2 regions of the Paenibacillus sp. FSL H3-0469 genome follow, and region 2 is predicted to be linked to the other one. Evidence: a T-box and tRNA genes for the amino acid it is inferred to sense, from the RefSeq annotation. Region 2 holds a T-box; the other holds one or more tRNA genes.
The links. The T-box of region 2 lies ahead of NSS83_RS15065 (glutamine--tRNA ligase/YqeY domain fusion protein). A T-box ahead of a tRNA ligase gene usually reads a tRNA of that ligase, here a tRNA-Gln.
Positions count from the first base shown of each region.

Region 1: it encodes a tRNA-Gln, which carries the amino acid that the T-box ahead of NSS83_RS15065 (glutamine--tRNA ligase/YqeY domain fusion protein) is inferred to sense. The anticodon was not compared.

Region 1 covers NZ_CP150302.1:5,494,413-5,499,187, reverse strand. The annotation lists tRNA gene NSS83_RS24220 (tRNA-Gly) at 825-895, opposite strand; tRNA gene NSS83_RS24215 (tRNA-Pro) at 913-986, opposite strand; tRNA gene NSS83_RS24210 (tRNA-Arg) at 997-1,073, opposite strand; tRNA gene NSS83_RS24205 (tRNA-Gly) at 1,084-1,158, opposite strand; tRNA gene NSS83_RS24200 (tRNA-Leu) at 1,166-1,249, opposite strand; tRNA gene NSS83_RS24195 (tRNA-Lys) at 1,266-1,341, opposite strand; tRNA gene NSS83_RS24190 (tRNA-Gln) at 1,368-1,442, opposite strand; tRNA gene NSS83_RS24185 (tRNA-Asp) at 1,538-1,615, opposite strand; tRNA gene NSS83_RS24180 (tRNA-Met) at 1,691-1,764, opposite strand; tRNA gene NSS83_RS24175 (tRNA-Val) at 1,797-1,872, opposite strand; tRNA gene NSS83_RS24170 (tRNA-Glu) at 1,989-2,063, opposite strand; tRNA gene NSS83_RS24165 (tRNA-Ser) at 2,199-2,288, opposite strand; tRNA gene NSS83_RS24160 (tRNA-Asn) at 2,292-2,367, opposite strand; rRNA gene rrf (5S ribosomal RNA) at 2,419-2,535, opposite strand; rRNA gene NSS83_RS24150 (23S ribosomal RNA) at 2,614-4,775, opposite strand, start outside.
Region 2 covers NZ_CP150302.1:3,491,354-3,496,128, forward strand. The annotation lists gene NSS83_RS15060 (Nramp family divalent metal transporter) at 1-166, opposite strand, end outside; gene NSS83_RS15065 (glutamine--tRNA ligase/YqeY domain fusion protein) at 614-2,329, opposite strand; T-box leader at 2,407-2,670, opposite strand; gene NSS83_RS15070 (tetratricopeptide repeat protein) at 2,743-4,311, opposite strand; gene NSS83_RS15075 (oxalate decarboxylase family bicupin) at 4,428-4,775, shown strand, end outside.

The sequences.
Region 1 (4,775 bases), 2.0 Mb from region 2:
GCGCTCTGGCACATTGATACCTCTGAATTCTATTGTGATCGGTTTTTCGTATAGCATCCGTCCCATATAGCTCCTCAGCAGCGAATGTATTCGGTTGGTCGCACACATCCGCCTCCATATAACTCTTCAGCAGCGAATGTATTCGGTTGGTCACACGCGTTCTGAAGTATTTTTCCTTTCATGGTGGCACTCCTGTCCCTGCCTCTTGTCAATTCTAAGCGTTCTCTCTCACCGCCCGCTTGATCGGAGCCGAATTGTTGCACATCTTACAGGATTTCTCTAGAAATGTTACGGGCTACGGTACATTGTTGAATCATTTGCAGGAATTCCGGTGTTTAGTACAAATTAGCGCTGGCAATGTTGTATTTCATGCAGGATTTCTGAATCCGGCGCTTCTATTGAGCAGTATTCCTGCACTTCTTGCAGGATTTCTCTAAATGTTACGGCCTGCGGAGCGTAGAGCCCATTTCTCATTGGAGCAGCATCAATTGTATTCGGATTTCCGCACACATTTCCTAAATAAAGGACAAGACAAAATCATCCTAACGGATGAATAAAATTACCTTTGCGCGAACACAATGTATGCTGTTTTCCACATACATTTGGTCCGTATGCTGCTATGCCTGCCCATTGTATTCAGTTTAAGCATACCTTTAGCCTTCAGTCACATTCAGCATCGAAGTCATTCTACGAATCCTTCCAAGAACTCTCATCTACAAATTTACACACACCTTTTCCACAGCAGCAGGAAACTATAGTTTCCTAATACAACAAAAAAGTCCGTCTTCCCCATAGGGCTGACGGACACAGATGATACAAATATAAGCGGGTGATGGGAATCGAACCCACGCTATCAGCTTGGAAGGCTGAAGTTCTACCATTGAACTACACCCGCATAGGTGAAATGAAATATCGGGATGACACGATTTGAACATGCGACCCCCTGGTCCCAAACCAGGTGCTCTACCAAGCTGAGCTACATCCCGTTAATAAAAATGGCGCGCCCTGAGAGATTCGAACTCCCGGCCTTTTGATTCGTAGTCAAACGCTCTATCCAGCTGAGCTAAGGGCGCAAAATCTATATGGAGCGGACGACGGGAATCGAACCCGCGACCCTCGCCTTGGCAAGGCGATGCTCTACCGCTGAGCCACGTCCGCAAAAACATGGTGCGCGTGAAGGGACTTGAACCCCCACGTCGTGAAACGCCAGATCCTAAGTCTGGTGCGTCTGCCATTCCGCCACACGCGCACACGTTACAAGAAAATGGTGAGCCATGAAGGACTCGAACCTTCGACACCCTGATTAAAAGTCAGGTGCTCTACCAACTGAGCTAATGGCTCTCATAAGAGAAACAATCCGAAAAAGATGGCTGGGGATATAGGAATCGAACCTATGAATGACGGAGTCAAAGTCCGTTGCCTTACCGCTTGGCTAATCCCCAATATTATAATTAGCAAAGTACTACGGAATCGGATGGATACTCTATACTTCGAGATATAGGATGCTCAATCCCTTAAGTCTTAATACCATTTAAAATGGCGGAACCGACGGGATTCGAACCCGCGATCTCCTGCGTGACAGGCAGGCATGTTAGGCCAACTACACCACGGTTCCAGATTTAGCGTTTGGGGCCCCCCGGAAAGTATTCGGAATATGCTATAGAGCACATCTTCACTTTGTGGGGAACAATTGCGGGGGCAGGATTTGAACCTGCGGCCTTCGGGTTATGAGCCCGACGAGCTACCGGGCTGCTCCACCCCGCGTCATTGTACAAAATCTATTCGGTTAAGATAGATGGTGGAGGCTGAGGGGTTCGAACCCCCGACCCTCTGCTTGTAAGGCAGATGCTCTCCCAGCTGAGCTAAGCCTCCATATATGACTCGTATGGGATACTCTTCACTCCGTTACGAGATTGCGAAGTATTCCTTACGATGCCTAAGCTTCAACGAACCCAGGGAATTCTCATCCCATCATTCAAAGAAAATAGTGGTGACTCGTATGGGATTCGAACCCATGTTACCTCCGTGAAAGGGAGGTGTCTTAACCCCTTGACCAACGAGCCATGCTGTATGAAAAGTATTGCTACGGAGAGAGGGATACTCTTCACTTCGTTACGAGATTGCGATGTAGTGCTAACGAAGCTTATGCTCCAACGAACCACGGAGGGTTCTCATCCCTTTGCAGGGAGGTAACGCTACGGAGAGAGAGGGATTCGAACCCTCGAGACGCTTGTGGCGCCTACACGATTTCCAATCGTGCTCCTTCGGCCAAACTCGGACACCTCTCCATATGGCTCCCCGAACAGGACTCGAACCTGTGACAACTCGATTAACAGTCGAGTGCTCTACCAACTGAGCTATCAGGGAATATGTAACCAATTAGGGCAAAAAAAATACCACAGTGTGTGTGGATGGTCCGCTTGGCGGCGTCCTACTCTCCCAGGACCCTTCGGTCCAAGTACCATCGGCGCTGGAGGGCTTAACGGTCGTGTTCGGGATGGGTACGTGTGGAACCCCTCCGCTATCGCCACCAAACGGGCATTTACAGCGTAAATGCTTCAGGAATTTGATTCCTGAAAACTGAATCCGAAACGAATCTGCGTGATAGAAATTTTGGATAAGCCCTCGACCGATTAGTATTGGTCAGCTCCATGCATTGCTGCACTTCCACCTCCAACCTATCTACCTCGTCGTCTTCAAGGGGTCTTACATACTGGGAAATCTCATCTTGAGGGGGGCTTCACGCTTAGATGCTTTCAGCGCTTATCCCGTCCGTACGTAGCTACTCAGCCATGCTCCTGGCGGAACAACTGATGCACCAGCGGTACGTCCATCCCGGTCCTCTCGTACTAAGGACAGCTCCTCTCAAATTTCCTGCGCCCACGACAGATAGGGACCGAACTGTCTCACGACGTTCTGAACCCAGCTCGCGTACCGCTTTAATGGGCGAACAGCCCAACCCTTGGGACCTACTTCAGCCCCAGGATGCGATGAGCCGACATCGAGGTGCCAAACCTCCCCGTCGATGTGGACTCTTGGGGGAGATAAGCCTGTTATCCCCAGGGTAGCTTTTATCCGTTGAGCGATGGCCCTTCCATGCGGTACCACCGGATCACTAAGTCCGACTTTCGTCCCTGCTCGACTTGTAGGTCTCGCAGTCAAGCTCCCTTATGCCTTTGCACTCTGCGAATGATTTCCAACCATTCTGAGGGAACCTTTGAACGCCTCCGTTACTCTTTAGGAGGCGACCGCCCCAGTCAAACTGCCCGCCTGACACGGTCCCCGTACCCGATAAGGGCACTAGGTTAGAACCTAGATACGATCAGGGTGGTATCCCAACGGCGCCTCCGCAGAAGCTTGCGCTCCTGCCTCCACGGCTCCCACCTATCCTGTACAGATCGTACCCAAATTCAATATCAAGCTGCAGTAAAGCTCCATGGGGTCTTTCCGTCTTGTCGCGGGTAACCTGCATCTTCACAGGTATTAAAATTTCACCGGATCTCTCGTTGAGACAGCGCCCAAGTCGTTACGCCATTCGTGCGGGTCAGAATTTACCTGACAAGGAATTTCGCTACCTTAGGACCGTTATAGTTACGGCCGCCGTTTACTGGGGCTTCGGTTCACAGCTTCGGATTGCTCCTAACCGCTCCCCTTAACCTTCCAGCACCGGGCAGGCGTCAGCCCGTATACTTCGCCTTACGGCTTCGCACAGACCTGTGTTTTTGCTAAACAGTCGCTTGGGCCTTTTCACTGCGGCCCCCTCGGGCTATTCACCCTACCGAGGCACCCCTTCTCCCGAAGTTACGGGGTCATTTTGCCGAGTTCCTTAACGAGAGTTCTTCCGCGCGCCTTAGAATTCTCTTCTCGCCTACCTGTGTCGGTTTGCGGTACGGGCACCTTCTCCTGACTAGAGGCTTTTCTTGGCAGTGTGAGATCATGACCTTCGCTACTGTAATTTTCGCTCCCCATCACAGCCCAGCCTTACGGTGTGCGGATTTGCCTACACACCAGCCTCACTGCTTAGACGGACATCCATCAGTCCGCGTCACTACCCTCCTGCGTCACCCCATCGCTCATAGCGGATTACGGTGGTACAGTAATTTCAAACTGTTGTCCTTCGACTACGCCTTTCGGCCTCGCCTTAGGTCCCGACTTACCCTGAGCGGACGAGCCTTCCTCAGGAAACCTTGGGCTTTCGGCGGATCAGATTCTCACTGATCTTTTCGTTACTCATACCGGCATTCTCACTTGTATACTCTCCAGCGCTCCTTACGGTACACCTTCAACGTATATACAACGCTCCCCTACCCCAGATACAAAGTATCTAGCCATAGCTTCGGTGGTGTGTTTAGCCCCGTTACATTTTCGGCGCAGAGTCACTCGACCAGTGAGCTATTACGCACTCTTTCAATGGTGGCTGCTTCTAAGCCAACATCCTGGTTGTCTGTGCAACTCCACATCCTTTCCCACTTAACACACACTTGGGGACCTTAGCTGATGGTCTGGGCTGTTTCCCTTTTGACAATGGATCTTAGCACTCACTGTCTGACTCCCGGCAAGAAGTAAATGGCATTCGGAGTTTGACTGAGCTTGGTAACCCTTGCGGGCCCCGCACCCAATCAGTGCTCTACCTCCACCACTCCATTCACCGAGGCTAGCCCTAAAGCTATTTCGGGGAGAACCAGCTATCTCCGAGTTCGATTGGAATTTCTCCGCTACCCCCACCTCATCCCCGCATTTTTCAACATGCGTGGGTTCGGGCCTCCAGTGCGTGT
Region 2 (4,775 bases):
CCAGATAAGCTACGGAAGCTATAAATGCCGGGCCCAGAAAAGGAAGAAGTCTCTTCAGTCCTTTGACATCTCCGTTAAGCACCGATTGTGCCGAATGTTTGTTAGTATGAACTGCATGACCCTTTAGGATAGGGGATGATTCTACTGCGGTATTTTGCTCCATCATGTTCTGTCCTCCTCTTGCCCGGAAAAAGTTGTCTATACACACGAAAGTTTCCCTGGTGCAACATTTGATTTGTTTTTATTATAATCCTCAAGATGAGAATTGTAAATGTATTTTCACTGGGTTTTCATACGCTGCCTGAGCTTATGCCTGCACGCCTAATCCTTCACCCATATTATGTGATTCAGCCCTATAAAGTGAGGCTTATGCCTTATGTTATTACCCGCTCCCATTATCGAGTTGACTCCTCTGCTGGAGTGATTGTACTTTGTGCAAATGCAATCTAATGTACAAAGTGCAGGCAGCTTGGCAGACGCATCACGCAAATCAGCGATGCTCCTATAACAGGGGCATCGCTGATTGTGTAACTCTTTAAGCTTTTAATAAATTGCCTTGGCGCAGCCAGTCTGTACAGCGTTCGCAGAATGTGTGAGAAAGGTCTTGTATTTATTACGCTTCAGCTGATGGTGTTGCGTTGCCCTTCCAGGTGTCCTTAAGCGGGACGATTCGGTTGAACACCAGCTTCTGAGCTGTGCTATGCCTGCTGTCGATGCAGAAATAGCCGTGACGCAGGAACTGGTAGGTATCCCCGGGCTGAGGGTTACCCGCAAGCGGCTCCAGCAGGCAATCCTTAAGCAGAGTTACGGAACCCGGATTGATGTATTCCTCCCAGCTCTCGCCTTCCTCCTTCGGCCCGTTGTTATCCGTCAGCAGTTGCTCATACAGGTATACGTCACTCTTCAGCGCATGAGCAGCGGAGACCCATTGCACGGTTCCCTTCACCTTCCGGCCGCTGAGTGCACCGCCGCTTTTGGTCTCCGGGTCGTAGCTGCACCGCAGTTCGAGGACGGCTCCTGTCTGCGCATCCTTAATGACCTCATGGCAGCGGATAATATAACCGCCCTTAAGCCGCACCTCGCCGCCTGGAACCAATCTGCGGAAGCCCTTCACAGGCACCTCCATGAAATCGGCCCGCTCGATATAGAGCGTGCCGGAGAACGGCACCTCTCTTGAACCCATCCCGGTATTCTCAGGATTGTTAGGGATCGGAAGCAGCTCGGAGGCCCCGGCTGCGTAATTGGTAAGCACGACCTTCAGCGGGTCAAGCACAGCCATAACAGCCGGCACCCTGGCCTTAAGGTCCTGTCTCAGGCAATGCTCCAGCAGCGAGAAATCCACCATGGCCGTATTCCGGACCATCCCGATCTCCCGGACGAAATCCCTGATGCTCTCCGGCGTGAATCCCCGTCTGCGCAGCCCGCTGAGCGTAGGCAGCCGCGGATCATCCCAGCCGTCTACATAGTTCCCGGCAACCAGCTCCCGGAGATACCGCTTGCTGGTGACCACTCCCGTCAGGTTCACCCGGCCGAATTCTTTTTGCCTCGGGGCTTCCGGGATTTCCAGCTCCCGCAGCACCCACTCATACAGCGGCCGGTGATCCTTGAACTCGATTGAGCACAGTGAATGCGTCACCCCTTCCAGCGCATCCTGAATCGGATGAGCGAAATCATACATGGGATAGATACACCAGGCACTGCCTGTACGGTAATGCTCTGCATGAATAATCCGGTACAGCACCGGATCACGCAGATTCATGTTCGGCGAAGCCATGTCAATCCGCGCCCGCAGCACTTTGGCCCCGCTCGGGTATTCCCCCTTGCGCATCGCCCGGAACAACCGCAGGTTCTCTTCCGGCGTGCGGCTGCGGTAAGGACTATCTGTCCCCGGCCCGGTTAATGTCCCCCGGTAAGCCGTTATCTCTGCTGCCGTCAGATCACAGACATAGGCCTTGCCCTTCAGAATGAGCATCTCTGCCCTGCGGTAGATTTCCTCCGAATAATCGGAGCCGTAGTAGATATGTTCCCCCGGACTGCAGCCGAGCCATTCAAGGTCACGGATGATCGCCTCCACATATTCCATATCCTCCTTGAGCGGGTTCGTGTCATCGAAGCGCAGATGGAAGCGTCCGCCATACTTACGGGCGATCCCCATATTCGTGTGGATGGCAAAAGCACTCCCGATATGCAGATAGCCGTTGGGCTCCGGCGGAAACCGGGTGCAAATCTCCCGGCTGAAGACTCCGGCCTCCACATCCTCTCTAATCAGCTTATCCATATAATTCTCCGGCAGAGCCGGTTCATTCGTATTAACAATATCGTCAGTCATTCGATCTCCTCCTGTAAATGGGTGGTATACTGCCTTCCCGGACAACAAAAAAGAACCTCACCTCCAAGACGTATGGTCTTGGGGACGAAATTCTCGCGGTACCACCCCAGGTTTATTAATATGTCACCATATTAATCTCATCAAGTACGGCGCTGCCGTCCGGCAGGGCTTATACTCTAGCTCTATAACAGGAGCTCCTGTCGTACCATCCCCGGCTGCTGCCTGGTTCCGGTAAGCCGCTCAGAGGCTTGTTTCCATTCAGTCCTCCCTGCTCCTTCACACCAGCCGGAGCTCTCTGTGAGGGAAGAACCTGAATGTACTCTTCTCGTCATCGCGTTTAAATTATTGGATACAGAATATCAAATCTCACGCCGGGTGTAAAGTACTTACGCCGGGCTGCCGGGAGCAGCAGCCTAAGCGTCTGCCGGGTCCAGGCTCAATGCAGCCAGCAGCTCCAGCGCTTCCTCATGCTCCGGCTCGATCAGCAGGGACCTGCGCGTATAATCCAGCGCCGCTTCATCATCCTCCTGCTCATAGCTGCAGATTGCCAGGCAGTACAGCACGGTAATTATCGGCTCCTCCCTACTTGTCGCCAGCGAATGCTCCAGGAAACGGCGGGATTCCCCGTACTGCTCCATCTCGAACAGCAGCAGGCCGCAGTCCAGCGCCAGATCATACTTTTGCGGCATCGGGTAGAAGCCCCTCCACATCCGGTCGATCCCCCGCTGAAGGTCCAGCAGCTCCTCGTCGCTGGCATCCGGCAGCAGCGCTGAGATGCGCTCGGCGCTCTGAATGAACAGCTCCGCGTCATATCCCCCCAGCCGCCAGAAGGCCAGAATCTGCTGCATGCCGATGGTGTCGTAATTCTTGTCGATCCATACCTTCAGGCTGAAGAAATCATCCGGCCCGAACCGCTCGACAAACCGCCGGTAGGCCAGCCGGGTATGCGGATGCAGCATCGGCTCCTCCAGCATCAGGATGCAGCCCACATTGAGATTTTTATAATGATGCTGTGTGAACTGGGAATGTGCGCCCTTCCGCTCAAAATAATGCACCAGCGCATGATAATTCGCCGTAAGCGAGATGCTGCCGTGGTGCATCAGCTTCGGCGGCTCGATAAACTCCCAGTTCTCCAGCCGGTGATCGCCCTTATCGGCAGTGAGCAGCAGGAAGCTTCCCCGGGACAGTGCACCCAGACGCTCCATGCAGGACAAAGCTGCCTCCGGGAACAGCACATGTGAATCCTCCAGCTTGTCCAGATAGAAGGAAATCACTTCATGATACGGATACGAGCTGTCTTCATAGCCCGCTGCGCGCTTGTAATGGTATTCCGGCACCAGATCACGAAGCACCTCGGATGGCCCCATCGTAGCGGACTGCTCAGGATATTTCAGCGAGACCTCGCATTCATAGATCTTGCCTTCATCCACATAGAGCAGCTCCTGCGGGATACTGTCGAAGAAGTAGTTGGCGATCACCATCAGCGGCTGCCCCAGCTCCCCGGGCTTAATCACCAATCCGCTCTGCGTTAAGGAGAGTTCCGTATCCCGGACCGCATCGAAGCGGGCAAAGTCAAGCATTCCCTGCTCTACAAAAGGCTTCAGACCCTCATGCTGCTGCCAGCCCTCAATGTTCTTCCACGGCAGATCGCTCATCACGTAACGGAACGGCGGCAGCAGCACGCCCGCATACTGGATTAGCTCACACAGCTGCTGGAGCACATGGAACGCCAGACGCCCCACTCCTGCACCCAGTTCCAGCACCACTACCGGCTCTGTAGTGAATCCCTTCTGTGCACGGTCCTGAAGAAAACCGAAGATGATCTCCGCATACGCCGTTCCAATCATCGGATTGCTTGTAATATACTGCGGAACCTGGTCATTGGCCCAAGCCTGGAGGCCCAGCTGTTCATAATAGGTGCGCTGCAATTCCCATATAGGCGCTTCGCTGAAGCGGTAGCGTTCTTGTCCACTTAATGTCATTGGTTCTAACCCTGCTCTCTGATTATCGTACGGATCTTTGTCCGGTAGTCAAATATTATCACATTTGCGCATATATTTTCTTGAAATGCTGTGCGTTCCAGAAAGGAGCCTATGTGATGAATCCTGATCATCCCCGTTCTCCAGGCCAGCCCGTCATTCCCCAGCCCATACGCAGTGACGGTGCAGGCAATATCGACCTGGGTCCACGTGACATCATGCGCGACCGGGAGAATCCCGATATGTTCGTTCCTCCGGTCACGGACAACGGGCTGATCCCGAATCTGAAATTCTCGTTCTCCGACGCCCATATGCAGCTGAATCATGGCGGCTGGTCCCGTGAAGTGACGGTCAGGGAGCTGCCGGTGGCCACTACACTTGCGGGCGTAAATATGAGTCTGACGCCGGGCGGTGTACGTGAGCTGCACTGGCATCAGCAGGCGGAATGGTCCTACATGCTGCTGGGC